3 regions of the Kitasatospora viridis genome follow, and region 3 is predicted to be linked to each of the others. Evidence: riboswitches for the same ligand, from Rfam matches in the RefSeq annotation. Region 3 holds a riboswitch; each other region holds the start of a gene.
The links. Region 3 has a riboswitch for magnesium ahead of FHX73_RS44345 (MgtC/SapB family protein). Riboswitches for the same ligand answer to the same signal wherever they lie in the genome.
Positions count from the first base shown of each region.

Region 1: linked by a shared signal. The riboswitch ahead of FHX73_RS25985 (NRAMP family divalent metal transporter) and the one ahead of FHX73_RS44345 (MgtC/SapB family protein) in region 3 are both predicted to bind magnesium.
Region 2: linked by a shared signal. The riboswitch ahead of FHX73_RS30680 (MgtC/SapB family protein) and the one ahead of FHX73_RS44345 (MgtC/SapB family protein) in region 3 are both predicted to bind magnesium.

Region 1 covers NZ_VIWT01000001.1:5,783,288-5,792,562, reverse strand. The annotation lists gene lysA (diaminopimelate decarboxylase) at 1-79, opposite strand, end outside; gene FHX73_RS26010 (Na+/H+ antiporter) at 335-1,888, shown strand; gene FHX73_RS26005 (hypothetical protein) at 1,938-2,390, shown strand; gene FHX73_RS26000 (class I SAM-dependent methyltransferase) at 2,507-3,166, shown strand; gene FHX73_RS25995 (winged helix-turn-helix domain-containing protein) at 3,237-3,608, opposite strand; gene FHX73_RS25990 (hypothetical protein) at 3,635-3,877, opposite strand; gene FHX73_RS25985 (NRAMP family divalent metal transporter) at 3,965-5,623, opposite strand; M-box (ykoK) riboswitch at 5,907-6,081, opposite strand; gene FHX73_RS25980 (hypothetical protein) at 6,170-6,523, opposite strand; gene FHX73_RS25975 (MFS transporter) at 6,755-7,999, opposite strand; gene FHX73_RS25970 (alpha/beta fold hydrolase) at 8,181-8,867, shown strand; gene FHX73_RS25965 (ArsR/SmtB family transcription factor) at 8,881-9,237, opposite strand.
Region 2 covers NZ_VIWT01000002.1:763,947-773,221, reverse strand. The annotation lists gene FHX73_RS30700 (hypothetical protein) at 1-170, opposite strand, end outside; partial or broken gene FHX73_RS47710 (hypothetical protein) at 475-588, shown strand; gene FHX73_RS47705 (hypothetical protein) at 558-1,193, shown strand; gene FHX73_RS47355 (S26 family signal peptidase) at 1,256-1,441, opposite strand; partial or broken gene FHX73_RS47350 (S26 family signal peptidase) at 1,659-1,886, opposite strand; gene FHX73_RS45060 (phosphatase PAP2 family protein) at 2,454-3,155, shown strand; M-box (ykoK) riboswitch at 3,258-3,461, shown strand; gene FHX73_RS30680 (MgtC/SapB family protein) at 3,745-4,476, shown strand; gene FHX73_RS30675 (VOC family protein) at 4,525-4,899, shown strand; gene opgC (OpgC domain-containing protein) at 4,906-6,054, opposite strand; gene FHX73_RS30665 (hypothetical protein) at 6,251-6,517, shown strand; gene FHX73_RS30660 (hypothetical protein) at 6,623-7,222, opposite strand; gene FHX73_RS30655 (hypothetical protein) at 7,316-7,528, shown strand; gene FHX73_RS30650 (IS1634 family transposase) at 7,591-9,275, opposite strand, start outside.
Region 3 covers NZ_VIWT01000009.1:296,843-306,117, reverse strand. The annotation lists gene FHX73_RS44360 (TetR/AcrR family transcriptional regulator) at 1-584, shown strand, start outside; gene lepB (signal peptidase I) at 696-1,325, opposite strand; gene FHX73_RS45455 (phosphatase PAP2 family protein) at 1,893-2,594, shown strand; M-box (ykoK) riboswitch at 2,697-2,900, shown strand; gene FHX73_RS44345 (MgtC/SapB family protein) at 3,184-3,915, shown strand; gene FHX73_RS44340 (VOC family protein) at 3,964-4,338, shown strand; gene opgC (OpgC domain-containing protein) at 4,345-5,493, opposite strand; gene FHX73_RS44330 (hypothetical protein) at 6,061-6,282, opposite strand; gene FHX73_RS44325 (hypothetical protein) at 6,279-6,584, opposite strand; gene FHX73_RS44320 (IS1634 family transposase) at 7,036-8,763, opposite strand; gene FHX73_RS44315 (hypothetical protein) at 8,854-9,275, opposite strand, start outside.

The DNA.
Region 1 (9,275 bases), on a different contig from region 3:
CGGTGGGCGTCCCGGCGGTCGACGCGGTGGCGGTCGGTGCGGCGGCGGCGCTCGGCCCGGTGGTGGCGACGGTGGTCATCGGCTGCTCCTCTGACTGGTGCGTGTCCCCAGTTCAGCGCCGGGCCCACCGCCCGCGCAGCCGCTTTGACGAACGGCGTACGCGAACGCCCGCGGTTTTGACGTCGAGTTGACGCTTTGCCGGATATTGGCTCGGAGGCGCAGTAAGAACTTGTTAAAATACGACCCTGGTGTGCCGGGAAGTCTGGTCGGCCGGGGGACGGACTGCGGCGGTCGCCGACAGCGACCCCGAGAACGAAGCCCGAGGTCTCGGTCCATGCGCGCGGTCGGAACTGTCCTGCTCCTGGTGGTGCTGGCGACGAGTGTGGCGACCGGCGCCCGGCGATGGCGGATCCCCGCCCCCTCCCTGCTCGTGCTGGCCGGCCTCGCCGTCGCGCTGGTGCCCGGCACCCCCGCACTGCACATCGCGCCCGAGACCATCGGCCTGGTGGTGCTGCCGCCGCTGCTGCACGCCTCCGCCGAGGAGCTCTCGCTGCGCGACCTGCGCACCGTCTGGCGCCCCGTCACCGGGCTCGCGCTCGGCCTGGTGCTGGCCTCGGCGGCCGCCGTGGCCGGGCTGGCCGCCTGGCTCACCCCGCTGCCGCTGCCGACCGCCTTCGTGCTCGGCGCGGTGCTCGCCTCCACCGACCCGGTCGCGGTCAGCGCGCTCGGCCGCCGGCTCGCGCTGCCCGGCCGGGTGCAGGTGCTGGTGCAGGCCGAGAGCCTGTTCAACGACGCCACCTCGCTGGTGCTCTTCCGGGTCGCGGTCACCGTCGCGGTGGCCTCCTCCGCGTTCAGCTGGGGCGGCGCGGTCGGCGAGTTCCTGCTGCTGGCCGGCGGCGGCAGCCTGATCGGCGCGGCGGTGGCCGCGGTCGTCACCCAGATCCGCCGGCGCACCACCGACCCGGTGCTGGAGACCGTGATCGCCCTGGTCACCCCGTACGGCGCGTACGTGCTGGCGGAGGGCGCGCACACCTCGGGCGTGACCGCCGTGGTGGTCGCCGGGGTGCTGCTCGGCCGCTCCGGCCACCGGCTCACCGACGCCCGGATCCGGCTCCAGCTGCACGCCGTCCAGGCCGTGGTGATCTTCCTGCTGGAGAGCGTGGTGTTCAGCCTGGTCGGCCTGGAACTGCCCACCATGGTCCGCGAGTTGCCCGCCGGCACCGGCCTCTGGCCGCTCCAGGCACTGGTCGTGGCGGCGGCCCTGGTCGCCCTGCGGGTGCTCTGGATGCTGCCGCTGTCCACCGCGCTGCGCCCCAGCGGCGGGCGGCCCTCCTGGCGGATAGCCGGCGTGGTCAGCTGGGCCGGCACCCGGGGCGTGATGCCGCTGGCCGCCGCCCTGTCCATCCCGCTGACCGCCGCCGACGGCGCCGCCCTGCCCGGCCGGCCGCTGGTCCTGGTGCTCACCACCGCCGTCGTCGTCTTCACCCTGGTGGTGCAGGGGCTGAGCCTGGCCCCACTGGTCACCCGCTCCGGCCTCGCCCTCGAACCCGAGCACACCCTGCGCGAGGAGCAGCAGGCCCGCGCCAGCCTGGCCCACGCCGGCCTCGAACACCTCGACGCCCTCGCCGAGTTGGAATCCACCCCGGAACACCTCCTGGACCGCGTGCGACGCAGCCTCCAGGCCCGCCTGCACCACGCCGAGGACACCGCCGAACCCGACGCCTCCGCCCCCACCCTCCTCGCCTACCGCGACCTGCGCCGCGAGGTCATCGAGGTGCAGAGCGCCGAACTCCACCGCCTCTACGACACGCACCGGATCAGCGACACCACCCGCCGCCAACTCCAGCGCGACCTGGACCTGGAGGAGGCGGCGCTGGGGACGGTGTGATGACCCCCGGGCGCCTCTAGGATCGGCTCCATGAGGTCACCGAGGTCCGATGCCGCGTAAGCCGCCGGGCGTGGTGCGCGCGACCCCGCCCGAACACCCGGGGCCCGCCCCGGTCAGCCACCTGCTGATCGGCACCTGCCCCGGACCGCCGGCGTGCGCTGCCGTCCACACGTACCTCTTCGTCGACGGCCTGGACCTGATCGAGCGCAGCCACAGCGGCGCCGTCGGCATTCCGCCGCACCTGCTGCTCAGCCCCGGCGGGCCGCTCTACCCGACTGACCGCGCCCGCACGGTGACCGTGGCCGACCCGCCCCTGGGCTCCAGCAACTCCTTCGGAGTCGAGATCCGGATCCGGATGCGGGGCGGGACCGTCATCTGGAGCGACCTGATGTACCCCGGCGCGGACCGCGCGCCCATCTGGGAGGTGCGCTTCGAGCTCGCCCACTACCTGACCGAGCTCGAACGCGCCCACTCCCGCTGGGGGAACGCCGGTGGTTCGTAGGACCCCAGAGCGCCATTCCGGGCAGCCTGACAGGGCACCCTTGGGACGTCGATCCTGGTCAGGAGCGGTCGCGGCGCTCACGTTGTCGGCGAGCGGGCTCGGTTAGGCTGCCCCGCATGGTCGAGGGACAGCGGGAGCACTGGGAACGGACGTACGACGAGCATCCGGAGATGTACGGGCCGGAGCCGTCCGAGCCGGCGGTGCACGCGGCCGAGGCGTTCCGTGCGGCTGGTGCCCGCGAGGTGTTGGAGTTGGGGGCCGGGCACGGGCGGGATGCGCTGTACCTGGCCCGGGCCGGGTTCTCGGTGACCGCTGCCGACTTCAGTCCCGTCGGGCTCAACCAGCTCGCCGATGCCGCGGCGCATGACGGGTTGTCGGGTCGGCTGCGCACCGTGGCGCACGATGTGCGCACGCCGCTTCCGCTGGCCGATTCCTCGGTGGACGCCGTCTTCGCGCACATGCTGCTCTGCATGGCGCTGCGCACCGCGGAGTTGCACGCGCTGACCGCCGAGGTGCGCCGGGTGCTGCGGCCGGGCGGCAGCTTCGTCTACACCGTGCGCCACACCGGCGACGCCCACTACGGCGCGGGCACCGGCCACGGGGACGACATCTGGGAGCACGGCGGCTTCGCCGTGCACTTCTTCCCGCGCGAACTGGTGGACGCCCTGGCCGAGGGCTGGGACCTGCGGGAGGTCCAGCCGTTCGAGGAGGGCGCCCTGCCGCGCCGGCTGTGGCGGGTCACGATGTCGCGCGAGTCGAACCAGGGTCTGGTCTGACCGGTCCCGCCGATCCTGCGCAGGCGCAACATAGGCGCACCATAGGCGCAGGATCGGCGGGGCGCGCGCCCTAGGCCGCCGCCTGCACGAGGCGCGGGTCGTACTTGTAGCCGACCTGACGGACCGTCGCGATCGCGTCCCGGTGGCCCGGGCCGAGCTTGCGGCGGATCCGGGCGATGTGGGTGGCGATGGTGCGGGTGTCGCCGTTGTCGGGGCGGCCCCAGATCGCCTCCATCAGCTGGCCGCGGGAGTGCACCCGCAGCGGGCTGGCCACCAGGTGGGCGAGCAGTTCGAACTCCAGGAACGGCAGCTCTATCGGGCGCCCGTCCACCAGGACGGTGCGCTGGTCGACGTCGACCACCAGGCCGGGCAGCTCGGTCCGGGGAACGTCGGGGTGGTTCGCCGAGAAGACGACGTCGAGTCGGGGGTAGCGGATGGCCATGTCGAAGCTCCTTGGGTGGTGCGGGTTCAGCGGTCGGCGGTCCAGCGGCAGGCCAACCGGGTGGCCCCGTCGGCGGCGGTGACCGACTCCCAACGGGCCCGCAGCCGACGCGAACCGCCCTGCGGCCCGTCGGGGGTGACGGCGTGCAGCACCGGACTGTCGAACGGGCTCTCAGCGAGGCGCTGGACGGCCTGGGCGAACGCGGCGCGCAACGAGCGGGTGCGCGGGCGGCTCAGCTGGACGGACTGGAACGAGGCAATGACGGACATCTGGTGTCACCTCCGTGACCGGGTCTGCGGGCATGCCGAACACGCCCATGGACAGAACTGATGGGGGAAAAGGGAGTTGAGTGGGTGTCAGTGGGCGAGGGCGGACTGCACCAGCTTGATGACGACCAGGATCATCGCGATGAACAGGTACCCGCGCAGGGCGCCCATGCCGATCTTGCGACCCGTCGACATCACCGGCATCGTCAGCGTCTCCAGCGGCGGCATCCGCCAAGTGTCCCGGCCGGTACGGTCGATCGGGTCCTCCTTGGTCGCGGTGCGCTTGCGGGTGAAGGCGAAGCCCGCCGCCAGCACACCCACCACACCGCAGCCGGCCATGATGTCCAGGATCGCGCCCGAGGAGATGTCCGGGAACAGCACCGACGCGGTCAAGATGATCGACAGCGTCACCAGCACACCCACCACCGCGGACGTGAACGCGTTCGTCTTCGGCCCGTTCGTCCACGGCCCCAGCACCTGACGGTCGTTGCACAGCAGCAGCAGGAACACCGACGCCGACGGCAGCAACACCCCCGCCAACACCTGCACACCCTGCGTCAACAGACCCAGCGTGTGGTCCGAGGCCACCAGCACGATCCCCGCCGCCGCACACACCAGACCCGCGTACACCGCGTAGAACCCCTTCGCCCCACCGATCCCCCGGTGCAGCGAGTGCTTGATCCCGAACACGTCACCGATCGCATAAGCCGTCGACAGCGACACCGCGAACGCACCGATGATCGAGGCGTCCAGCAGCGCGATCGCGAACAGCACACCCACCAGCTTGCCCGCGTGCGCCTCCAACCCCCTGGCCACCCCGGCCGCGTCCGAGAACTGCCCGAACCCGTCCGTGCCCGCGAACGCCGCCGCCGCGAACCCCATCATCGCCGCCGCACCCACGACCACGATCACGATGCCGATCCACAGATCGACCTTCTCGTACTTCATGAACCGCGGCGTGATCCGCTTGTCGATCACGTAGCTCTGCTGGAAGAACAGCTGCCACGGCGCCACCGTCGTACCCACGATCGAGATGATCAGCAGCATCACCGTCGCCAACTGCCCCGTACCGCCCGGCATGTTGGGCACCACGAAGTCGTGGCCCATCTGCGAGCTCTTCGGGTGCACCATGAAGTAGATCGGGACCAGCAGCAGCGAACCCGCGCACAGCGCCACCGCGATCCGCTCGAACCGCCGGAACGAACCCGTGAACGCCGACGCGATGATGATCGCCGCCGCCAGCACCACCGACGCCACCTTCGGCAGCCCCAGGTACCCCGCCGCCAGCGTCACCCCGATGAACTCCGTCACCAGCGTCAACGCGTTCAACAGGAACAGGTCGATCACACTGAACGCGCCCCAGAACCTCCCGAACCGCTCCAGGATCAGCCGGGCGTGCCCCACCCCGGTCACCGCACCCAGGCGCAGCACCATCTCCTGGTTCACGTACAGCACCGGAACCAGCAGCAGCAGCGTCCACAGCAGGCTCGTGCCGTAGTTCTGCCCCGCCTGACCGTACGTCGAGAACGCACCCGCGTCGTTGTCCCCGACCATCACGATCAGGCCCGGCCCCACAATGGCCAGCAACGTCTTCAACTTCGCCGACAACCCCTTGCGCGGAGCGTCGTCGTCCAAACGAATGGTGCCCAGAGCACCCTTGATGTCACCGATGTGCGCGTCGTCCAGAACGGCGGCGCGGGGTGCCGGAACCCCGGCGGTGAGGTCGGTCTTGGTGGTGATGTCGGTCATGGCAGGCCTCCCTGGCCCCCCGATGACGGGGGAGGTCGGTGGCAGGCAGCAGCGATCCGCCCTGCGAGGGCCGTCCGGGCAGCACGAACTGACGTCGTGTCGGACGAAGGCGCAGAGAAGGTGGTTACCGCGTGCCGTAGGAGTACGAGGACAGGCGGGGGTAGGGGCAACTGTGGCCCGGACTACTGCAGTCCATGTCTCTCGCCTCCTCCCGGTCGCACACGCCCCGTGGCGTGTGTCATCGACACGGCAAGGAGTTCGCCAGTGCGCACGACGGCCTACTGGCTCACCCCAACTCGTCAGAGCTTTGGCACTTCACGGCGTACTCCCACCGGAGTGGGCAGCCACTTGGGATCAACCCTTAGGTCGGGAAGATCTGTCCTGACCCTGGGCGTCTCTCGACGTCGTGGGGTCAGTGGCCTGTGTCCGCGAAGACGCCTCACCGAACGAGGTGCCTGTTTTTGGATCCACTGCAAAACCACAACAAGGTTACTCCATGTTCGGGCAACCACTTCAGCCCTTTACGGAGTTTTGACGACCTGATTGCTACTCAGGCGGTCGGGTGCCCGGGCCGGCCGGGCCGAACTGCGCGGCGTGCTCGGCGATCCGGCGGACCGCGTCGACCGGCAGGTCGAGGTGCTGGGCCAGCCACTCGGGGCGGTGGCCCTGCACCGCGAGCAGGTAGGCGGTGTGGATCCGGGCGTCGTACGCCACCTCGGGCGAGGTGGTGGCGGCGAAGTCGCGGGCGTCCAGCAGGTAGAGCCGGGCCGCGCCGTCGCGCAGGGTGAGCCGCAGACAGCCGCGCGGCTGCGGGCCCCGGTCCTGCGGGTGGTGCTGCGGGTGGTGCTGCGCTGCGGCCGGCTGGTGCCGGACGTGTCGCGCGATGGTCAGGATGGACATGGCCAACCTCCGGTGTGCGCACGCGAGTTGACGGTACGTCGAGGACGCCGTCGACCAGCGTTGATCGAACGGGATGCCGGAAGGCGGTCGCCACTATAGCCACCGTTTGTGTCGTCACCGCCGCCTTGACAGCGTTCGCGAGAGCTGGGCCGTACTGTTCGCCGCGGCGCCCGTCTCCGATCCCGGCGCCGCTGTGACGGGGCGTCGACTCCGCAGGGTGGGCCCGCTCCGTCAGGCGGCCACCAGTGGGCGCACCCGCCGGGCCGGGCTCCGCTCCGGGCGCCAGATCCGCGCCGCCGCGACCGCCGCGACCGCCGCGAGGGCCCCCTGGGCGAGCACCGCCGCCGCCAGGCCCGCCGTGGCGCCGAGCCAGCCCGCGAGCGGATAGGTGAGCAGCCAGCAGCTGTGCGAGAGCGAGAACTGGGCGGCGAACGCGTCGGCCCGCCGCTCCGCGCTGACGCAGCGTCGGATCAGCCGGCCCGCCGGCGCGTTGACCGAGGCACAGGCCGCGCCGAGCGCCGCCCACACTGCAAGCAGCGTCGGCCACTGCCAACTCCCGCGCCCGCCGGCCATGGTGAGGCCGGTCAGCGGCACGAAGAGCGCCGCGATCGCGAAGCCGCCGCCGAGCAGCACGACCCGGTCCGACACCCGCTCCAGCACCCGGGGCAGCAGCAGCGCGGCCGTCATCGACCCGGCCCCGTAGGCGCCCAGCGCGAACGCCACCGCGCCCGCTCCCAGGTGCAGTTGGTGCCGCACGTACACCACGGTGTTCACGTAGACCACCGCTCCCCCGGCCGCCACCGCGAGGTTGAGCGCGAGCAGCGCCCGCAGCCGGGGTTCGCGCCAGAGCAGCCGCACCCCTGCGGTGGACCGGGCCAGCGCCCCGCCCTCGACCGGCCGCCGCACCGGCTTCGGCAGCACGGCCGAGACCACCAGCGCGGCCGAGGCGAGGAAGCCGACCACGGTGCCGAAGAAGAGCTGGTGGTACGTCAGCACGGCGAGCAGCCCGGCGGCCAGCGCGGGGCTGCACAGGTTCTCCAGGTCGTAGGCGAGGCTGGCCAGCGAGAGCGCCCGGGTGTACTCCCGCTCCTCGGTGAGCACTTCGGGCACCAGCGACTGGAAGGCGGGGGTGAACGCGGCCGAGGCCGCCTGCAGCACGAAGATCAGCAGGTACACCTGCCAGACCCGGTCGACGAACGGCAGCGCCAGCGCCACCCCGGCCCGGATCAGGTCGGCGCCGACCAGCAGCACCCGGCGCGGCAGCCGGTGCGCGTGCGCGCCGACCAGCGGGGCGAACCCGACGAACGCGACCATCTTGATCGCCAGCGCCGTCCCCAGCACCTCCCCGGCCCGCGCCCCGGCCAGCCCGTAGGCGAGCAGGCTCAGCGCGACGGTGGCCAGGCCGGTCCCGGTCAGCGCGATGACCTGGGCGGCGAAGAGATGACGGTACGTACGGTGGCGGAAGAGCCCAAACACGGCACACCTCGGCAGGGGTAGGCGCCAGCACGGTGCGCCGAGCATATCTCATGTGCGCACCTGCGCACATATAGACGGGATATTCGCACCGGAAGACGAGCAGACTTGCCAACCGAGGGTAATCAGGTAGTCACCTAACGTGGGATACCGTCGTGGCCTGACACCTACCAAGGAGGACGTCATGGCCAGCAGGGCCAGCATCGTTTTCGCCCACGGACTCTGGGCCGACGGGTCGTGCTTCAACAAGCTCATCCCCGCGCTCCAGGCCGAGGGCCACCAGGTCTACAGCTCGCAGCACGGCCTCGACTCGCTCGCGGGCGACGTCGCCTGCGTCACCCGCGCCATCGAGCACGTGCCCGGCCCGGTCGTGCTGGTCGGCCACTCCTACGGCGGGACCCTGATCACCAAGGCCGGCGTCCACGACCGCGTCGGCGCCCTGGTCTACATCGCCGCGCTCGCCCCCGACGAGGACGAGACCTCGCAGGACCAGCAGGCCAAGTACCCCACCATGCCCGTCTTCGAGCAGCTCGACGTCTCCGACGGCCGGATCTGGCTGCGCGAGTCGGGCCTCGCCGACTTCTGCCGCGACCTGCCCGCCGCCGAGCAGAAGCTCGTCCACGCGACCGGCGCCGTGCCCGTGCCCGACCTGTTCGCCCAGCAGGTCCCCGGCACCGCCTGGCGCACGAAGCCGAGTTGGTACATCGTCGCGAACCACGACCGCACCGTGAGCCCCGACCTGGAGCGGGCCGCCGCCGAGCGCATGGGCGCCAAGACCCACGACGTCGACAGCAGCCACGTGCCCATGCTGTCGCACCCCGACTTCGTCCTCGACGTCATCCGGGACGCCGCCAAGAGCCTGGAGGCGTAAGGCAGTCGGTGCCTCAGTCGTGCGAGGGCAGGTGCCCGATCTCGTGGTCGGCCACGCTGAGCGCCTCGTCGACCAGGCGGCGCAGGTGGCCGTGGCGCAGGGCGTAGACCACCCGGCGGCCGTCCTTGCGGGTGGTCACCAGGCCGGACAGGCGGAGCTTGCCGAGGTGCTGGCTGACCGAGGTGCGGGTGGCGCCGGTGGCCTCGGTGAGCGTGCTGACGTCGGCCTCGCCCTCGCCGAGGTGGTGCAGCAGGGCGAGCCGGGTGCGGTCGGCGAGCAGGGCGAGGATGCCGGCGGCGACGTCGAGCCGCTCCTCCGTCACCGGTTCCTGCACATGGTTCGCACCTGAGACCTGCCCGCCCTTGCTCATGAGGCCCATCCTAGGCGGCCCCGGACGCGCCGGAGGGC
Region 2 (9,275 bases), on a different contig from region 3:
GCCGGGTTGCTGCCGGCGTTCACCGTGGTCATGACGGTGCCGAGGCCCTTCGGGGCCGCGACGGTGGTGGAGCTGAGGGTGAACGGGACGGCGGTCAGCGACAGGTTCGCCGCCAGCGCGCCCTCGGTCATCGCCATCGCCATGGCGGTGATCGCGACGGCGGCCGGCACGGCCACCAGGGCGCTGCGCCGCCAGCGGGTGACGCCGCGCGGTGGCGCGACCGCCCGCCCCGCTCGACGGTTCGGTGTGTTGTGGGGTGCCTTCCTCGGATCTCTCCTGCATGGGTCACTCCGACGCTCTTCCCGCCTACGGCGGGGGGGTGGGTGAGGGCACTGCCGATGAGCCGATGACGGGAGGAACCGTGAGGAATCCACCCGAGTCGGTTTACAAGGTTCTGGCAGTGTGTCCAGAACGTAGGCACTATCAGACGGTCCGTCAATAAGCCGAGCAGGATTCGCTGACTAGACTCCGCGAATGGCCTGGTACCGCGATCCCGAAAGGTCCCCGGTGCGCGATCGGCTGCTGGACTCGGCCGCCGAACTGATCGCCGACCGCGGATTCCGCCGGCTGCACATGACCGAGATCGCGACCGTGGCCGGAGTCAGCAGGCAGACGGTCTACAACGAGTTCGGCTCCAAGGAGGGCCTGGGCCATCAGCTCTTCACCCGCGAGCTCGACCGGATCGCGCTCGGCATCCTGGCGCAGCTCGACGCCAACCGCGGCCGGCTGCGCGCCGCCACCGAGGCGGGCGTCGGCTTCATCCTGCGCGAGGCGGACGTGAACCCGCTGCTCAGAGCGGTGCTGACGGCCGATCGGGACGAGGAGAACGGGCTGCTCGCCTACCTGACCACCGCTCCGGCGCCGCCTTCGACACCGTCTCCGAGCTGCTCACCGGCTACACCGAGGAGGTCTGGCCGGACGTCGACCCGCTCTCCCGCTCGCTCGCCGTGGAGGCCGTGGTGCGCCTCACCGCGAGCCACCTGCTCCAGTCCTCGGCGGACCCCGAGCAGTCCGGGCGCGCCGAGGCGGTGCGGCGGATCGCGGAGATCGTCATGCGGGTCTCGGGGGTGGTCGACCCCCGAGCCGGAACCGACCGATGCGGAACCGACCGGGCCGGAACCGCCTGCCCCGGCCGGAATCTGACGGCACCGAATTCCCGCTACCCGCCCGTTTCGTTTATCCGGTTCCGCTGATCCCTTTCCGGCTGCCATTTCCGCTACGCCCCGTATCGCTTTTCCGCTCGGCGAATTCCGCTTCAGGCGGAGGGCGCCGGCACCGGGGACAGCGTCGGGCCGGTCGGCAGGGGGCCGAACGCGCCCAGCGGCCAGACCCGCAGGCCGATCCGGCCGCTGACGGTGGCCAGGTCGCCCCAGCCGTAGCTGCGCGCGTCGTCGGAGCCGTCGGGGTTGTCGCCCAGGAAGAACAGCTTGCCCGGCGGCACCGCCTGCGCGTGCGCGGGTCGCGTCCCGGCGGCCGTCCGGCTGGCAGCAGTTGCTGCTCCGGTGCGCCTGCCCCGGCCAGGTCGACTGGTCCACCCGGTACCACTGGCCGCTGCCGCCGGGCTGGACCAGCACGGTGAACGGGTCCTGCGGGGTCGAGTCGATCTCCACCCGGTCGCCGGGCAGGCCGATCACCCGCTTCACGATGGTGGTGTCCCGCCCGGGGGCGCGCAGCAGCACCACGTCGAACCGGCGCGCCGTGCCGCCCGTGCCCGGGACGGTCAGCAGGCGCTGCCCGTTGGCCAGCGTCGGCTGCATGCTGTGCCCGTCGACCCGCACCGCGAGCGCCGCGACCGCCACCGCCAGGGCCGCGCAGAGCCCCACCGACACGCCCAGCGCGACGAACAGCACCCGCCGGACCCGCCGGCCACCTTCGCCCCGTGCCATCGCACCCCTCCGGACTCGTGCGCCAAGACCGCCAAGACCGCCGAGCGTGCGGGCTGCGCCGCGCGGCCGTCAAGTACCGCGCACGGCCGGGGAACTGACCGGCGGCCGGCCCTGGCGTGTCACGGCCTCCGGCTCGCCGGGCACATGTCAGACTGGCGCGTCGGCCGGGCCGCAGGTCATGGGGGATATGGGGGGCGGCGTTCGCACCGGGTGGCCGCACACGTGGCAGTCCTGCCAAGAGTTAAGATCCAGTCGCGCGTGAAGCACACGAACGAGTGCCGCGGCGGTCGGCGGAAGCGGGGGAAGCATGGAGGTCCGGTTCGGCGTGTCCACAACCCTGCCGGGTCGTCAGCACGTGAAACCAGCCGCCCCGGAGCTCACGCGCTCAAGGAGGGGATCACGCTGAAGAACGACTACGCCCAGCCCGGTGCCACGATCGACACGGCACCCGGCGGGCTCGACGGACCCGCCGCACCACCTCTCGAAGCGCCGTCACTCGAAGCACTGCCGGCCGCCGCGGCGCGGCGGCCGTGGTGGCGCCGCGCCCGGTGGGAACTGCTGCTGCTGGTGTACGCGGCCTACGACGGCAGCCGCCTGCTCGCCAGCAGCAGCCTGCCGCAGGCCCAGCAGCACGGCCGTGACCTGCTCGCCGGCGAGCGGGCCCTGGGCCTGAGCCCCGAGCACTGGCTCAACCGCCTCTTCGCGCAGCACCCCTGCCTGGGCGTGCCCGCCGACTTCGCCTACGCCACGCTGCACTACGCGGTCACGGCGGGCGTGCTGTTCTGGCTGTGGCGCTACCGCCGCGAGCACTACGTGCGCGCCCGCACCTGGCTGGTGCTGACGACGACCCTCGGGCTGGTCGGGTTCATCGCGTTCCCGACCGCGCCGCCACGACTGCTCGACAACTCGTCAGGGTTCGTCGACGTGCTGGCCCTGCACTCCTCGCTCGGCTGGTGGAGCGGCGGGGGCGGCGTGCCGAAGGGGCTCGCCGCGATGACCAACGACTACGCGGCGATGCCGAGCCTGCACGTCGGCTGGGCCCTGTGGTGCGGGCTGCTGGTCTTCCGGCACAGCCGCAACCGCGTGCTCCGCGTGCTCGGGCTGCTCTACCCCGCGACCATCGCCGTCGTGGTGATGGGCACGGCCAACCACTACCTGCTGGACTGCGTGGCCGGCGTCGGGGTGACACTGCTCGGCCTCCTGGGCACCCGTCAGCTGTCCCGGCTGGGCAGGTGGTTCGGCGCCCGGCGCGCCCCCGGCCGAGCCTGACCCGACCACCGACCCGGGTGCTCGAACACCGGGGAAAAGGTCAAGACTTCGTAAAGGTGTTTAGTGACCCGCCGGATCGGGTCTAGGCTTGGCGAGGTTTGAAAGGCACCTCGTTCGGTGAGGCGTCTTCACGGACACAGGCCACTGACCCGACGACGTCGAGAGACGCCCAGGTTCAGGACAGGTCTTCCCGACTTAAGGGTTGACCCCAAGTGGCTTCCCGCGCCCCGCTATGGGCCCCCGGCCGGCGGTCGGGGCAGGGATCACGCCGTGGAGTGCCAAAGCTCTGACGAGTTGGGGTGAACCGGCACCACTGCGGCCGCGCATCGCGGCTGCGCCGGTGAACTCCTTGCCGAGTCGATGACGCGCGCCACGGGGCGCGTGCGACCGGGAGGAGGCGAGAGACATGGATTGCAGTAGTCCGGGCCACAGTAGCCCCTGCCCCCGCCTGTCCTCGTTCTCCGTCGGCATGCGATAACCACCCTCCCTGCACGCTCTTCTGACGGAGCGTCAGACCCGCGCGGTGCCGCCGCCGCGGGTCCCGGTGGTGCGCGCCCGGCGGCCGCCCTCCCGACAAGGAGGTGCCCCCGTGCACACCCTGACCACCCTCGACTTCCTCACCCGCCTCGCCACCGGCGTCGGCTGCGGCGCCCTGATCGGCGTCGAGCGCCAGTGGCGCGCCCGGATGGCCGGCCTGCGCACCAACGCCCTCGTCGCCGCCGGCGCCACCCTGTTCGTGCTCTACAGCGAGGCCGTCGGCGACGCCACCAGCCCCACCCGGGTCGCCTCCTACGTGGTCTCCGGCATCGGCTTCCTCGGCGGCGGCGTCATCCTGCGCGACGGAGCCGGGGTGCGCGGCCTCAACACCGCGGCCACCCTGTGGTGCTCCGCCGCCGTCGGCGTGCTGGCCGCCTCCGGGCACCTCGACCTGGCCCTGCTCGGCACGCTCACCGTGCTCGCCGTGCACCTCGTGCTGCGCCCGGCCGGCCGGCTGCTCGACCGGGCGCCCGCGAGCGGGACCGACCCGGACGCCACCGTCCGCGCCACCGTCCACCTGCGGTGCGACCGCCGCTCCGAGAGCCACGTCCGCGCCCTGCTGCTGCAGGCGCTCGCCGGCTCCGGCCTGGCCCCGACCGGCCTGCGGGCCCGCCGGGAGCGCGAGGACACCGCCAGCCTGCGGGCCACGGTCGCCATCACCGGCGACGTCGCCGCGGCGCTGGAGCAGGTGGTCTCCCGGCTCTCGCTCGAACCGGGCATCCAGGACCTGCACTGGCACCTGGAGGAGGAGCCCGACCGCACCGAGCAGGAGGCGCTCGCCTGACCGGGCGCGCTCCGACCCCCGAAATCCCTACCCCGGAAAGAGACATCCATGATCACCGCGCTCGACCACGTCCAACTCGCCGCGCCGCCCGGCACCGAGCCGCTGCTGCGGGCGTTCTACGGCGACGTGCTGCAGATGGCCGAGATCGCCAAGCCCGCCCCGCTCGCCGACACCGGCGGCTGCTGGTTCGCCGCCGACGGCGGACGGGTGCGCATCTACCTCGGCATCGAGGAGGGGTTCCGCCCCACCCACAAGGCCCACCCCGGACTCGCCGTCAGCGAGATCGACGAGTTCGCCACCCGCCTCGGCGAGCTCGGCGCCCTGGTGGTGTGGGACGAGACCCTGCCGCCCAGCCGCCGGTTCTACACCCAGGACCCGGTCGGCAACCTCCTGGAGTTCGTCGAGAGCGCGCCGCAGTCTTAGGACCGGTCAGGCTCCCGGTAGCAGGAAGGCCAGGAAGCGGGTGCGCACGGCGCAGAAGACGACAGCGATGATCGTCAGGTCGACGCTGGTGTTGAACCAGAAGCCGCGCGGCCCGAAGACGAAGGGCACCAGGAAGATGAAGAAGCTCTGCGCCACGTAGACGTAGAGCGAGTTGCGGCCGAAGGGCAGCAGCACCTTGCCGACCGTGCGCGCGATCGGGGCCTCGAAACGGCGGATGAGCACGTAGGTCCCGGCCGCGCTGACCGGTGCGATCACCGGGCGCAGCAGGCCCAGCCGGTTGTTCTGGAACAGCTCGTTGTACAGCGGCGAGCTGGTCCACTCCGGGTGGTAGAGCAGCACGGTGCCGGCGGCGTAGATCAGCACGGCGGCCAGCACCAGGGCCCAGCGCAGCGTCAGCCGCCGGCGCGGTGCCAGGCGTCCGACCCAGCCGCGCAGGTCGTCCCAGTGGTAGCCGGCCACGGTGCCCAGGAAGAAGTAGACGCCCCACTGCAGGAACGGGCTGGCGGCGCCGGTGGCGAACTGCGAGGGCAGCACGTAGCCGGCGTACGCGAGCAGCACCACCAGCGCGGCGAGCCGGCGGGAGAGCAGCCAGACGGCCAGCGGCACCAGCAGGAACATCGGCACGTAGAAGGTGAGGAAGTCGGCCCAGCCGTAGGTGTAGCGCAGCATCGCGGCCCGCCAGAGCAGGGCCGCCGGGGAGGAGCCGGTGTCCAGGCCGACCTTGACCGCGGTGACGCCGCGTGCCGCGGCCAGCCGTCCGATGCAGGTGAACAGCAGGGTCAGCGTCACGGCGACCAGGTACAGCCGGCCGGCCCGCTGCCAGGAGTTGCGCGCCATCCGCGCCGCCCCGTGCCGCTCCAGGTCGCGCCGGCGCAGCATGCCGACCAGCAGTCCGGCGATCAGGAAGAAGTTCTCCGCCTCGGAGACCAGCAGCGAACCCCGTCCGTCCACGTCCCCGAGCAGCGAGGGCAGGTAGTCGAGGTGCACCGCCGCGAGGATCGCCACGTAGTAGCCGCGCATCAGGTCGAGGGTGACGACCCGCTCGCGTCTGGGCCCGCCCGTCCCGACCCGCGCGTTCGCCGGGACGAACCGGGCGACTCGGCCTGACCTTGGCACATGGAGGAGCGACGTCATACCGACAGTCGGCCAGACCAGTCTTTGACGGGTCTGAGAGCTGCCCTCCCGGAATCTTGAGAGATCGCCGCCCGGTGAGCTGAGATGAATGGAACCCATTGACTGGTCCAGACCAGTTCACTAGCCTTCTTCCGACCCCGCCACGGCGGAGTCCGCACCCCAACTCCCCTCCCCCACAACCGAAAGGCCCCGCACCATGACGCGACGTCTCCGTACCGCAGCAGCGCTCGCCCTCGCGCTCGGCGCCGGCCTGGTGGCCGCCGGCACCGCCGAGGCCGCCCCGGCCCCCGCGCCCGGTTACACCTGGCACGCCGAGTACTACTACCAGGACCAGTGCCAGAGCATGGGCAGCCTCGGCGTCACCAACCACCAGTGGACCGCCTTCTACTGCACCTGGACCCCGTTCAACCCCGGCTTCACCGGCTCCGGCATCCTCGGCGAGGCCGACCTCTACGTGAACTAGCCGGACCGGGCCGAGGCGAACGAAGCTGACGGCCCATCGGACCGCCTCCGCGGCGCGACCCGTTCGCGGAGGCGCCCGCGTCGGCCGCCGCCTCCCGTGCCACGGTCAGGTCCGGGCGACCTCCAGCGCGACGATCAGGCAGGCCACGCCGACGGCCGTCCCGTACAGGGAGTACGCCCAGCCCCGGAGGAACTCCCACCAAGCGGGCAGGGCCTCGTCGAGGATGCGGCGGGCAGTGCGGGAGATCCGCGGCGCCGGGACTACCGGCATGGCCGCCTGGCGCTCCACGGCGTCGCGGACCAGCCGGTAGCCCTCCAGGGTGGTCACGCCGAGCCGCACTCCTCGGCGGTCCTTCACGATGAGCGCGGGCGAATCGTACGTGCCGCGGGAGAGGAACTCGAAGCTGCTGATCCGCGCGATCTGCCCGAGGTCGACGGTCCGCTCGCCGGTCCCGGTCCGGGCGGTCAGCAGGTTCGGGTCGGCCTCGTGCACGCGCAGCGGCCCCCGGGCCGAACAGGTCGTGGCAGCCAGCATCGGCAGCAGCCCGCCCACGAAGGCCACGAAGAGCACGAACGGCGGATCCGGAGCCGGCCGCACCCAGAGCGCCGGCCCGAGCGTCAGCGCCACAACCACGCCGAAGTAGAGCATTCCCCGCCTGCGGGCCTTCGCCCTCGCCAGCGCCGGTGGTACCCCCGAGTCGTCCACGACCGGCAAGCCTAGCGCTGTGACCGCAGGGGTTCGCCGGGTTTGCCGAAAAGCCGGTAGCAGTACAACCCGCCAGTCCGGACCCTGTGGTTCATGACGTGGACGCTGAGCACCTCGCTGGACTATTTCCGCTCCGCGGCAAGCGAGTTCCTCGCTGCTCATCCTGCGGCGGTGGTCGGAGTTGAGGCATTCGCCCGCAGTCAAGGAGCCGAGTTTCATCGCGGCGTGACGGCCCTGGTAAGCCCGAGTTCGACAGTTGGCGGGCACACGATCATGTCGGATTTCGGGTGTGACCTGCGGGAATAGGCGTGAGGTGCCGTCGGGGGCGTGTGTCCACGCCTCCGACAGGTCTTTGTCCTGGTCAGGGCCTATTCGGCGGTGGTGAGGCCGCTCAACTTTGCCGGCATCGGGATGCCGCAGCTCTTGAAGATCCGCTCGTGGGTGTCGGTGGTCTGGGTGGTCTGTTCGAGCCGTCCGGCGGGCCCGGCGAGGGTGACCTGATGGATGCGCTGCAGTTCGGTTCTGATGGTCCGCCAGGTGAGGTCGGTGCGGCGTTCGGCGACGCGGATCAGTAGCAGCGCGAGCCAGCAGAGCAGGACGTGAGCGCGGATGCGGTCGTCGAGGCGGTGGTAGACCGGCCGCAGATACAAGGTCGACTTCATGGTGCGGAAGGCTCGTTCGGCTTCCAGGAGGTTCTTGTAGCCGAGTGCGACATCCTCGGCCGTCAGGTCCGGGTCGGACGTGGCCAGCAGGTACTTCCCGTCGAGGTTGGCCTCGGTCTTGGCCTTGGCGCGGTCGATGGACAGTCGGCCGGTCGTGGACTGCTTGAGCCAGCGGCCGAGGGAGGGGTGGTCCCGCAGTGCGCACTCGGCCTTGCGGTGGGGCGCGTCGGACGGCATGACGGCTCGCTTGAGGCCGGCCTTGGCGGCGCGCTCCCTGGCCTTCTTGGCGTCCGCCGCGCGGGCGGCGGCGATCCGGTCGAGTTCTTCGGTGATCGCCTGGAGTTGCTGCTCGCGCCGAAGCTTGTCCCGTTCGGCTTCGGCGGGGTTGTGGCAGATGATCCAGCGTCTGCCGGGATCGGAGTCCAGGCGGACCTCCTTGACCCGCAGGTTGTCCCGGACGTGCTGGTAGCGGCCCTGCCTGGCGAGGGCCTCGGCAGCTTTTGCGGAGCCTTCGCGCATCTTGACGCCGGTGATGTAGTGCCCGCCGGCGCGGGCGAGGCAGGCGAGGTTGGCCTCGCCGGAGAAGCCGGAGTCGGTGACGGTGACCACCCGGCCCAGGCGCCAGGCCCGCAGATCGGCTTTGACCTGCTCGATCACGCTCTGGTCGCTCGTGTTCCCGGCCCAGGTCCAGCAGCGGACCGGGATGCCCTCGCGAGTGACGGCCAGGCCGATCACGACCTGCGGGAGGTCCTTGCGGTGGTCCTTGGAGTGCCCGTAGCGGCGAAGGGCCCCGTCCGCGGTGTCGGCGTCGTCGCGTTCGAAGTAGGTGCTGGTGGTGTCGAAGAAGATCAGGTCGACCTCTAGGTCGAGGAGGTTCGCCGCGGCGAAGAACACCGCTTCCTGCACGGCGGATTGGGTGTCTTCGCCGACGAGCAGATCCATGGCCCGGTAGGCGTGCTGTTCGGCGATCTCACCCGCGCCGGGGATCACCACGTCCCGACTCGCCCACTCACTCGCGGCCCGCTTGGAGTCCGGTGCCACCGCCCGGTTGGCGACCAGCGCGAACAGCGCCCGCTCCACGTCCGTGCGAAACCGGCGCGCGTCCAGCACCTTGGCCAGGGCCTGGTCGATGCCCAGCAGCTTCCACAGGCCGTCCAGCAGCCAGACCGCACCGAGCGGGCGGGAGGCCACCACCTCCAGCGGGCCACCCTCGACGCCCAGCGGCTCGGCGACGTCCACGTCCGTGTCGCCGAGGTAGCGGTTCAAGGACGCGACCAGACGCCGCAGGGAGTCCAAATCAAGCTTGTCCTCCCGCCCGAGGTTGAGCAGCACGTCAGCCTGCGTCGTGCCGCCCACCCGCCGGTTCGTGGCCAGCTGCACGTACCGAACAA
Region 3 (9,275 bases):
TCCGCCGGCTGCACATGACCGAGATCGCGACCGTGGCCGGAGTCAGCAGGCAGACGGTCTACAACGAGTTCGGCTCCAAGGAGGGCCTGGGCCAGCAGCTCTTCACCCGCGAGCTCGACCGGATCGCGCTCGGCATCCTGGCGCAGCTCGACGCCAACCGCGGCCGGCTGCGCGCCGCCACCGAGGCGGGCGTCGGCTTCATCCTGCGCGAGGCGGACGTGAACCCGCTGCTCAGAGCGGTGCTGACGGCCGATCGGGACGAGGAGAACGGGCTGCTCGCCTACCTGACCACCCGCTCCGGCGCCGCCTTCGACACCGTCTCCGAGCTGCTCACCGGCTACACCGAGGAGGTCTGGCCGGACGTCGACCCGCTCTCCCGCTCGCTCGCCGTGGAGGCCGTGGTGCGCCTCACCGCGAGCCACCTGCTCCAGTCCTCGGCGGACCCCGAGCAGTCCGGGCGCGCCGAGGCGGTGCGGCGGATCGCGGAGATCGTCATGCGGGTCTCGGGGGTGGTCGACCCCGAGCCGGAACCGACCGATGCGGAACCGACCGGGCCGGAACCGCCTGCCCCGGCCGGAATCTGACGGCACCGAATTCCGCTACCCGCCGTTTCGTTTATCCGGTTCCGCTGATCCCTTTCCGGCTGCCATTTCCGCTACGCCCCGTATCGCTTTTCCGCTCGGCGAATTCCCGCTTCAGGCGGAGGGCGCCGGCACCGGGGACAGCGTCGGGCCGGTCGGCAGGGGGCCGAACGCGCCCAGCGGCCAGACCCGCAGGCCGATCCGGCCGCTGACGGTGGCCAGGTCGCCCCAGCCGTAGCTGCGCGCGTCGTCGGAGCCGTCGGGGTTGTCGCCCAGGAAGAACAGCTTGCCCGGCGGCACCGCCTGCGCGTGCGCGGTCGCGTCCCGGCGGCCGTCCGGCTGGCAGCAGTTGCTGCTCCGGTGCGCCTGCCCCGGCCAGGTCGACTGGTCCACCCGGTACCACTGGCCGCTGCCGCCGGGCTGGACCAGCACGGTGAACGGGTCCTGCGGGGTCGAGTCGATCTCCACCCGGTCGCCGGGCAGGCCGATCACCCGCTTCACGATGGTGGTGTCCCGCCCGGGGGCGCGCAGCAGCACCACGTCGAACCGGCGCGCCGTGCCGCCCGTGCCCGGGACGGTCAGCAGGCGCTGCCCGTTGGCCAGCGTCGGCTGCATGCTGTGCCCGTCGACCCGCACCGCGAGCGCCGCGACCGCCACCGCCAGGGCCGCGCAGAGCCCCACCGACACGCCCAGCGCGACGAACAGCACCCGCCGGACCCGCCGGCCACCTTCGCCCCGTGCCATCGCACCCCTCCGGACTCGTGCGCCAAGACCGCCAAGACCGCCGAGCGTGCGGGCTGCGCCGCGCGGCCGTCAAGTACCGCGCACGGCCGGGGAACTGACCGGCGGCCGGCCCTGGCGTGTCACGGCCTCCGGCTCGCCGGGCACATGTCAGACTGGCGCGTCGGCCGGGCCGCAGGTCATGGGGGATATGGGGGGCGGCGTTCGCACCGGGTGGCCGCACACGTGGCAGTCCTGCCAAGAGTTAAGATCCAGTCGCGCGTGAAGCACACGAACGAGTGCCGCGGCGGTCGGCGGAAGCGGGGGAAGCATGGAGGTCCGGTTCGGCGTGTCCACAACCCTGCCGGGTCGTCAGCACGTGAAACCAGCCGCCCCGGAGCTCACGCGCTCAAGGAGGGGATCACGCTGAAGAACGACTACGCCCAGCCCGGTGCCACGATCGACACGGCACCCGGCGGGCTCGACGGACCCGCCGCACCACCTCTCGAAGCGCCGTCACTCGAAGCACTGCCGGCCGCCGCGGCGCGGCGGCCGTGGTGGCGCCGCGCCCGGTGGGAACTGCTGCTGCTGGTGTACGCGGCCTACGACGGCAGCCGCCTGCTCGCCAGCAGCAGCCTGCCGCAGGCCCAGCAGCACGGCCGTGACCTGCTCGCCGGCGAGCGGGCCCTGGGCCTGAGCCCCGAGCACTGGCTCAACCGCCTCTTCGCGCAGCACCCCTGCCTGGGCGTGCCCGCCGACTTCGCCTACGCCACGCTGCACTACGCGGTCACGGCGGGCGTGCTGTTCTGGCTGTGGCGCTACCGCCGCGAGCACTACGTGCGCGCCCGCACCTGGCTGGTGCTGACGACGACCCTCGGGCTGGTCGGGTTCATCGCGTTCCCGACCGCGCCGCCACGACTGCTCGACAACTCGTCAGGGTTCGTCGACGTGCTGGCCCTGCACTCCTCGCTCGGCTGGTGGAGCGGCGGGGGCGGCGTGCCGAAGGGGCTCGCCGCGATGACCAACGACTACGCGGCGATGCCGAGCCTGCACGTCGGCTGGGCCCTGTGGTGCGGGCTGCTGGTCTTCCGGCACAGCCGCAACCGCGTGCTCCGCGTGCTCGGGCTGCTCTACCCCGCGACCATCGCCGTCGTGGTGATGGGCACGGCCAACCACTACCTGCTGGACTGCGTGGCCGGCGTCGGGGTGACACTGCTCGGCCTCCTGGGCACCCGTCAGCTGTCCCGGCTGGGCAGGTGGTTCGGCGCCCGGCGCGCCCCCGGCCGAGCCTGACCCGACCACCGACCCGGGTGCTCGAACACCGGGGAAAAGGTCAAGACTTCGTAAAGGTGTTTAGTGACCCGCCGGATCGGGTCTAGGCTTGGCGAGGTTTGAAAGGCACCTCGTTCGGTGAGGCGTCTTCACGGACACAGGCCACTGACCCGACGACGTCGAGAGACGCCCAGGTTCAGGACAGGTCTTCCCGACTTAAGGGTTGACCCCAAGTGGCTTCCCGCGCCCCGCTATGGGCCCCCGGCCGGCGGTCGGGGCAGGGATCACGCCGTGGAGTGCCAAAGCTCTGACGAGTTGGGGTGAACCGGCACCACTGCGGCCGCGCATCGCGGCTGCGCCGGTGAACTCCTTGCCGAGTCGATGACGCGCGCCACGGGGCGCGTGCGACCGGGAGGAGGCGAGAGACATGGATTGCAGTAGTCCGGGCCACAGTAGCCCCTGCCCCCGCCTGTCCTCGTTCTCCGTCGGCATGCGATAACCACCCTCCCTGCACGCTCTTCTGACGGAGCGTCAGACCCGCGCGGTGCCGCCGCCGCGGGTCCCGGTGGTGCGCGCCCGGCGGCCGCCCTCCCGACAAGGAGGTGCCCCCGTGCACACCCTGACCACCCTCGACTTCCTCACCCGCCTCGCCACCGGCGTCGGCTGCGGCGCCCTGATCGGCGTCGAGCGCCAGTGGCGCGCCCGGATGGCCGGCCTGCGCACCAACGCCCTCGTCGCCGCCGGCGCCACCCTGTTCGTGCTCTACAGCGAGGCCGTCGGCGACGCCACCAGCCCCACCCGGGTCGCCTCCTACGTGGTCTCCGGCATCGGCTTCCTCGGCGGCGGCGTCATCCTGCGCGACGGAGCCGGGGTGCGCGGCCTCAACACCGCGGCCACCCTGTGGTGCTCCGCCGCCGTCGGCGTGCTGGCCGCCTCCGGGCACCTCGACCTGGCCCTGCTCGGCACGCTCACCGTGCTCGCCGTGCACCTCGTGCTGCGCCCGGCCGGCCGGCTGCTCGACCGGGCGCCCGCGAGCGGGACCGACCCGGACGCCACCGTCCGCGCCACCGTCCACCTGCGGTGCGACCGCCGCTCCGAGAGCCACGTCCGCGCCCTGCTGCTGCAGGCGCTCGCCGGCTCCGGCCTGGCCCCGACCGGCCTGCGGGCCCGCCGGGAGCGCGAGGACACCGCCAGCCTGCGGGCCACGGTCGCCATCACCGGCGACGTCGCCGCGGCGCTGGAGCAGGTGGTCTCCCGGCTCTCGCTCGAACCGGGCATCCAGGACCTGCACTGGCACCTGGAGGAGGAGCCCGACCGCACCGAGCAGGAGGCGCTCGCCTGACCGGGCGCGCTCCGACCCCCGAAATCCCTACCCCGGAAAGAGACATCCATGATCACCGCGCTCGACCACGTCCAACTCGCCGCGCCGCCCGGCACCGAGCCGCTGCTGCGGGCGTTCTACGGCGACGTGCTGCAGATGGCCGAGATCGCCAAGCCCGCCCCGCTCGCCGACACCGGCGGCTGCTGGTTCGCCGCCGACGGCGGACGGGTGCGCATCTACCTCGGCATCGAGGAGGGGTTCCGCCCCACCCACAAGGCCCACCCCGGACTCGCCGTCAGCGAGATCGACGAGTTCGCCACCCGCCTCGGCGAGCTCGGCGCCCTGGTGGTGTGGGACGAGACCCTGCCGCCCAGCCGCCGGTTCTACACCCAGGACCCGGTCGGCAACCTCCTGGAGTTCGTCGAGAGCGCGCCGCAGTCTTAGGACCGGTCAGGCTCCCGGTAGCAGGAAGGCCAGGAAGCGGGTGCGCACGGCGCAGAAGACGACAGCGATGATCGTCAGGTCGACGCTGGTGTTGAACCAGAAGCCGCGCGGCCCGAAGACGAAGGGCACCAGGAAGATGAAGAAGCTCTGCGCCACGTAGACGTAGAGCGAGTTGCGGCCGAAGGGCAGCAGCACCTTGCCGACCGTGCGCGCGATCGGGGCCTCGAAACGGCGGATGAGCACGTAGGTCCCGGCCGCGCTGACCGGTGCGATCACCGGGCGCAGCAGGCCCAGCCGGTTGTTCTGGAACAGCTCGTTGTACAGCGGCGAGCTGGTCCACTCCGGGTGGTAGAGCAGCACGGTGCCGGCGGCGTAGATCAGCACGGCGGCCAGCACCAGGGCCCAGCGCAGCGTCAGCCGCCGGCGCGGTGCCAGGCGTCCGACCCAGCCGCGCAGGTCGTCCCAGTGGTAGCCGGCCACGGTGCCCAGGAAGAAGTAGACGCCCCACTGCAGGAACGGGCTGGCGGCGCCGGTGGCGAACTGCGAGGGCAGCACGTAGCCGGCGTACGCGAGCAGCACCACCAGCGCGGCGAGCCGGCGGGAGAGCAGCCAGACGGCCAGCGGCACCAGCAGGAACATCGGCACGTAGAAGGTGAGGAAGTCGGCCCAGCCGTAGGTGTAGCGCAGCATCGCGGCCCGCCAGAGCAGGGCCGCCGGGGAGGAGCCGGTGTCCAGGCCGACCTTGACCGCGGTGACGCCGCGTGCCGCGGCCAGCCGTCCGATGCAGGTGAACAGCAGGGTCAGCGTCACGGCGACCAGGTACAGCCGGCCGGCCCGCTGCCAGGAGTTGCGCGCCATCCGCGCCGCCCCGTGCCGCTCCAGGTCGCGCCGGCGCAGCATGCCGACCAGCAGTCCGGCGATCAGGAAGAAGTTCTCCGCCTCGGAGACCAGCAGCGAACCCCGTCCGTCCACGTCCCCGAGCAGCGAGGGCAGGTAGTCGAGGTGCACCGCCGCGAGGATCGCCACGTAGTAGCCGCGCATCAGGTCGAGGGTGACGACCCGCTCGCGTCTGGGCCCGCCCGTCCCGACCCGCGCGTTCGCCGGGACGAACCGGGCGACTCGGCCTGACCTTGGCACATGGAGGAGCGACGTCATACCGACAGTCGGCCAGACCAGTCTTTGACGGGTCTGAGAGCTGCCCTCCCGGAATCTTGAGAGATCGCCGCCCGGTGAGCTGAGATGAATGGAACCCATTGACTGGTCCAGACCAGTTCACTAGCCTTCTTCCGACCCCGCCACGGCGGAGTCCGCACCCCAACTCCCCTCCCCCACAACCGAAAGGCCCCGCACCATGACGCGACGTCTCCGTACCGCAGCAGCGCTCGCCCTCGCGCTCGGCGCCGGCCTGGTGGCCGCCGGCACCGCCGAGGCCGCCCCGGCCCCCGCGCCCGGTTACACCTGGCACGCCGAGTACTACTACCAGGACCAGTGCCAGAGCATGGGCAGCCTCGGCGTCACCAACCACCAGTGGACCGCCTTCTACTGCACCTGGACCCCGTCAACCCGGCTTCACCGGCTCCGGCATCCTCGGCGAGGCCGACCTCTACGTGAACTAGCCGGACCCGGGCCGAGGCGAACGAAGCTGACGGCCCATCGGACCGCCTCCGCGGCGCGACCCGTTCGCGGAGGCGCCCGCGTCGGCCGCCGCCTCCCGTGCCACGGTCAGGTCCGGGCGACCTCCAGCGCGACGATCAGGCAGGCCACGCCGACGGCCGTCCCGTACAGGAGTACGCCCAGCCCCGGAGGAACTCCCACCAAGCGGGCAGGGCCTCGGTCGAGGATGCGGCGGGCAGTGCGGGAGATCCGCGGCGCCGGGACTACCGGCATGGCCGCCTGGCGCTCCACGGCGTCGCGGACCAGCCGGTAGCCCTCCAGGGTGGTCACACGCCGAGCCGCACTCCTCGGCGGTCCTTCACGATGAGCGCGGGCGAATCGTACGTGCCGCGGGAGAGGAACTCGAAGCTGCTGATCCGCGCGATCTGCCCGAGGTCGACGGTCCGCTCGCCGGTCCCGGTCCGGGCGGTCAGCAGGTTCGGGCGGCCTCGTGCACGCGCAGCGGCCCCCGGGCCGAACAGGTCGTGGCAGCCAGCATCGCAGCAGCCCGCCCACGAAGGCCACGAAGAGGCACGAACGGCGGATCCGGAGCCAGGCCGCACCCAGAGCGCCGGCCCGAGCGTCAGCGCCACAAACCACGCCGAAGTAGAGCATTCCCCGCCTGCGGGCCTTCGCCCTCGCCAGCGCCGGTGGTACCCCCGAGTCGTCCACGACCGGCAAGCCTAGCGCTGTGACCGCAGGGGTTCGCCGGGTTTTGCCGAAAAGCCGGTAGCAGTACAACCCGCCAGTCCGGACCCTGTGTTCATGACGTGGACGCTGAGGCACCTCGCTGGACTATGTTCCGCTCCGCGGCAGGCGAGTTCCTCGCTGCTCATCCTGCGGCGGTGGTCGGAGTTGAGGCATTCGCCCCGCAGTCAAGGCAGCCGAGTTTCATCGCGGCGTGACGGCCCTGGTAAGCCCGAGTTCGACAGTTGGCGGGCACACGATCATGTCGGATTTCGGGTGTGACCTGCGGGAATAGGCGTGAGGTGCCGTCGGGGGCGTGTGTCCACGCCTCCGACAGGTCTTTGTCCTGGTCAGGGCCTATTCGGCGGTGGTGAGGCCGCTCAACTTTGCCGGCATCGGGATGCCGCAGCTCTTGAAGATCCGCTCGTGGGTGTCGGTGGTCTGGGTGGTCTGTTCGAGCCGTCCGGCGGGCCCGGCGAGGGTGACCTGATGGATGCGCTGCAGTTCGGTTCTGATGGTCCGCCAGGTGAGGTCGGTGCGGCGTTCGGCGACGCGGATCAGTAGCAGCGCGAGCCAGCAGAGCAGGACGTGAGCGCGGATGCGGTCGTCGAGGCGGTGGTAGACCGGCCGCAGATACAAGGTCGACTTCATGGTGCGGAAGGCTCGTTCGGCTTCCAGGAGGTTCTTGTAGCCGAGTGCGACATCCTCGGCCGTCAGGTCCGGGTCGGACGTGGCCAGCAGGTACTTCCCGTCGAGGTTGGCCTCGGTCTTGGCCTTGGCGCGGTCGATGGACAGTCGGCCGGTCGTGGACTGCTTGAGCCAGCGGCCGAGGGAGGGGTGGTCCCGCAGTGCGCACTCGGCCTTGCGGTGGGGCGCGTCGGACGGCATGACGGCTCGCTTGAGGCCGGCCTTGGCGGCGCGCTCCCTGGCCTTCTTGGCGTCCGCCGCGCGGGCGGCGGCGATCCGGTCGAGTTCTTCGGTGATCGCCTGGAGTTGCTGCTCGCGCCGAAGCTTGTCCCGTTCGGCTTCGGCGGGGTTGTGGCAGATGATCCAGCGTCTGCCGGGATCGGAGTCCAGGCGGACCTCCTTGACCCGCAGGTTGTCCCGGACGTGCTGGTAGCGGCCCTGCCTGGCGAGGGCCTCGGCAGCTTTTGCGGAGCCTTCGCGCATCTTGACGCCGGTGATGTAGTGCCCGCCGGCGCGGGCGAGGCAGGCGAGGTTGGCCTCGCCGGAGAAGCCGGAGTCGGTGACGGTGACCACCCGGCCCAGGCGCCAGGCCCGCAGATCGGCTTTGACCTGCTCGATCACGCTCTGGTCGCTCGTGTTCCCGGCCCAGGTCCAGCAGCGGACCGGGATGCCCTCGCGAGTGACGGCCAGGCCGATCACGACCTGCGGGAGGTCCTTGCGGTGGTCCTTGGAGTGCCCGTAGCGGCGAAGGGCCCCGTCCGCGGTGTCGGCGTCGTCGCGTTCGAAGTAGGTGCTGGTGGTGTCGAAGAAGATCAGGTCGACCTCTAGGTCGAGGAGGTTCGCCGCGGCGAAGAACACCGCTTCCTGCACGGCGGATTGGGTGTCTTCGCCGACGAGCAGATCCATGGCCCGGTAGGCGTGCTGTTCGGCGATCTCACCCGCGCCGGGGATCACCACGTCCCGACTCGCCCACTCACTCGCGGCCCGCTTGGAGTCCGGTGCCACCGCCCGGTTGGCGACCAGCGCGAACAGCGCCCGCTCCACGTCCGTGCGAAACCGGCGCGCGTCCAGCACCTTGGCCAGGGCCTGGTCGATGCCCAGCAGCTTCCACAGGCCGTCCAGCAGCCAGACCGCACCGAGCGGGCGGGAGGCCACCACCTCCAGCGGGCCACCCTCGACGCCCAGCGGCTCGGCGACGTCCACGTCCGTGTCGCCGAGGTAGCGGTTCAAGGACGCGACCAGACGCCGCAGGGAGTCCAAATCAAGCTTGTCCTCCCGCCCGAGGTTGAGCAGCACGTCAGCCTGCGTCGTGCCGCCCACCCGCCGGTTCGTGGCCAGCTGCACGTACCGAACAACGCTGCCGTCCTTGTTCCGCCGCTGGGTCTTCCGCACGTACATGCCCGCATGATGCCCAGTCAGCCCGGGCCACAGCAGCAGAACACCTGAACTCGCGTGCCCGCAGCCCGATACCGCTCCAGACCACTCAAATCACGCTGACCTGCGATGACATCCGATCGCACCCGGTCGTGTGCCCGCCAACTGTCGAAGCCGGGCTTCGCCGAGTAGAGCTTTGGCGTGCAGTAGCCGGTCTTCCCACCACGGGTCATCCGGGGTGGAGACCAGCGCGGCCACCTGCTCGCGCTTGGTCGGGGCGGGCAGCACCAGCGGGCCCAAGTCCTTGACGGCGCGGTCCTGTTCGTACTGCGGGCACTCAAGCCGATCCGGGCTGGCCTTCTCGGTTAGCTCCAGCTTCGAGCCCCCCTTCCCCCCGATCGAGCCCCGGCACGTCCAGCACGGGCGCAGCGCGGCGTTGGCCGTGCGGGCGGCCTCCAGCTGCTCTTCGGCCTCCCGCTCCAGGCGCTCGGTGTGTTCCTGGTGGCAGGTCCAGCAGCGGCCGCCGGGTTGGCGGG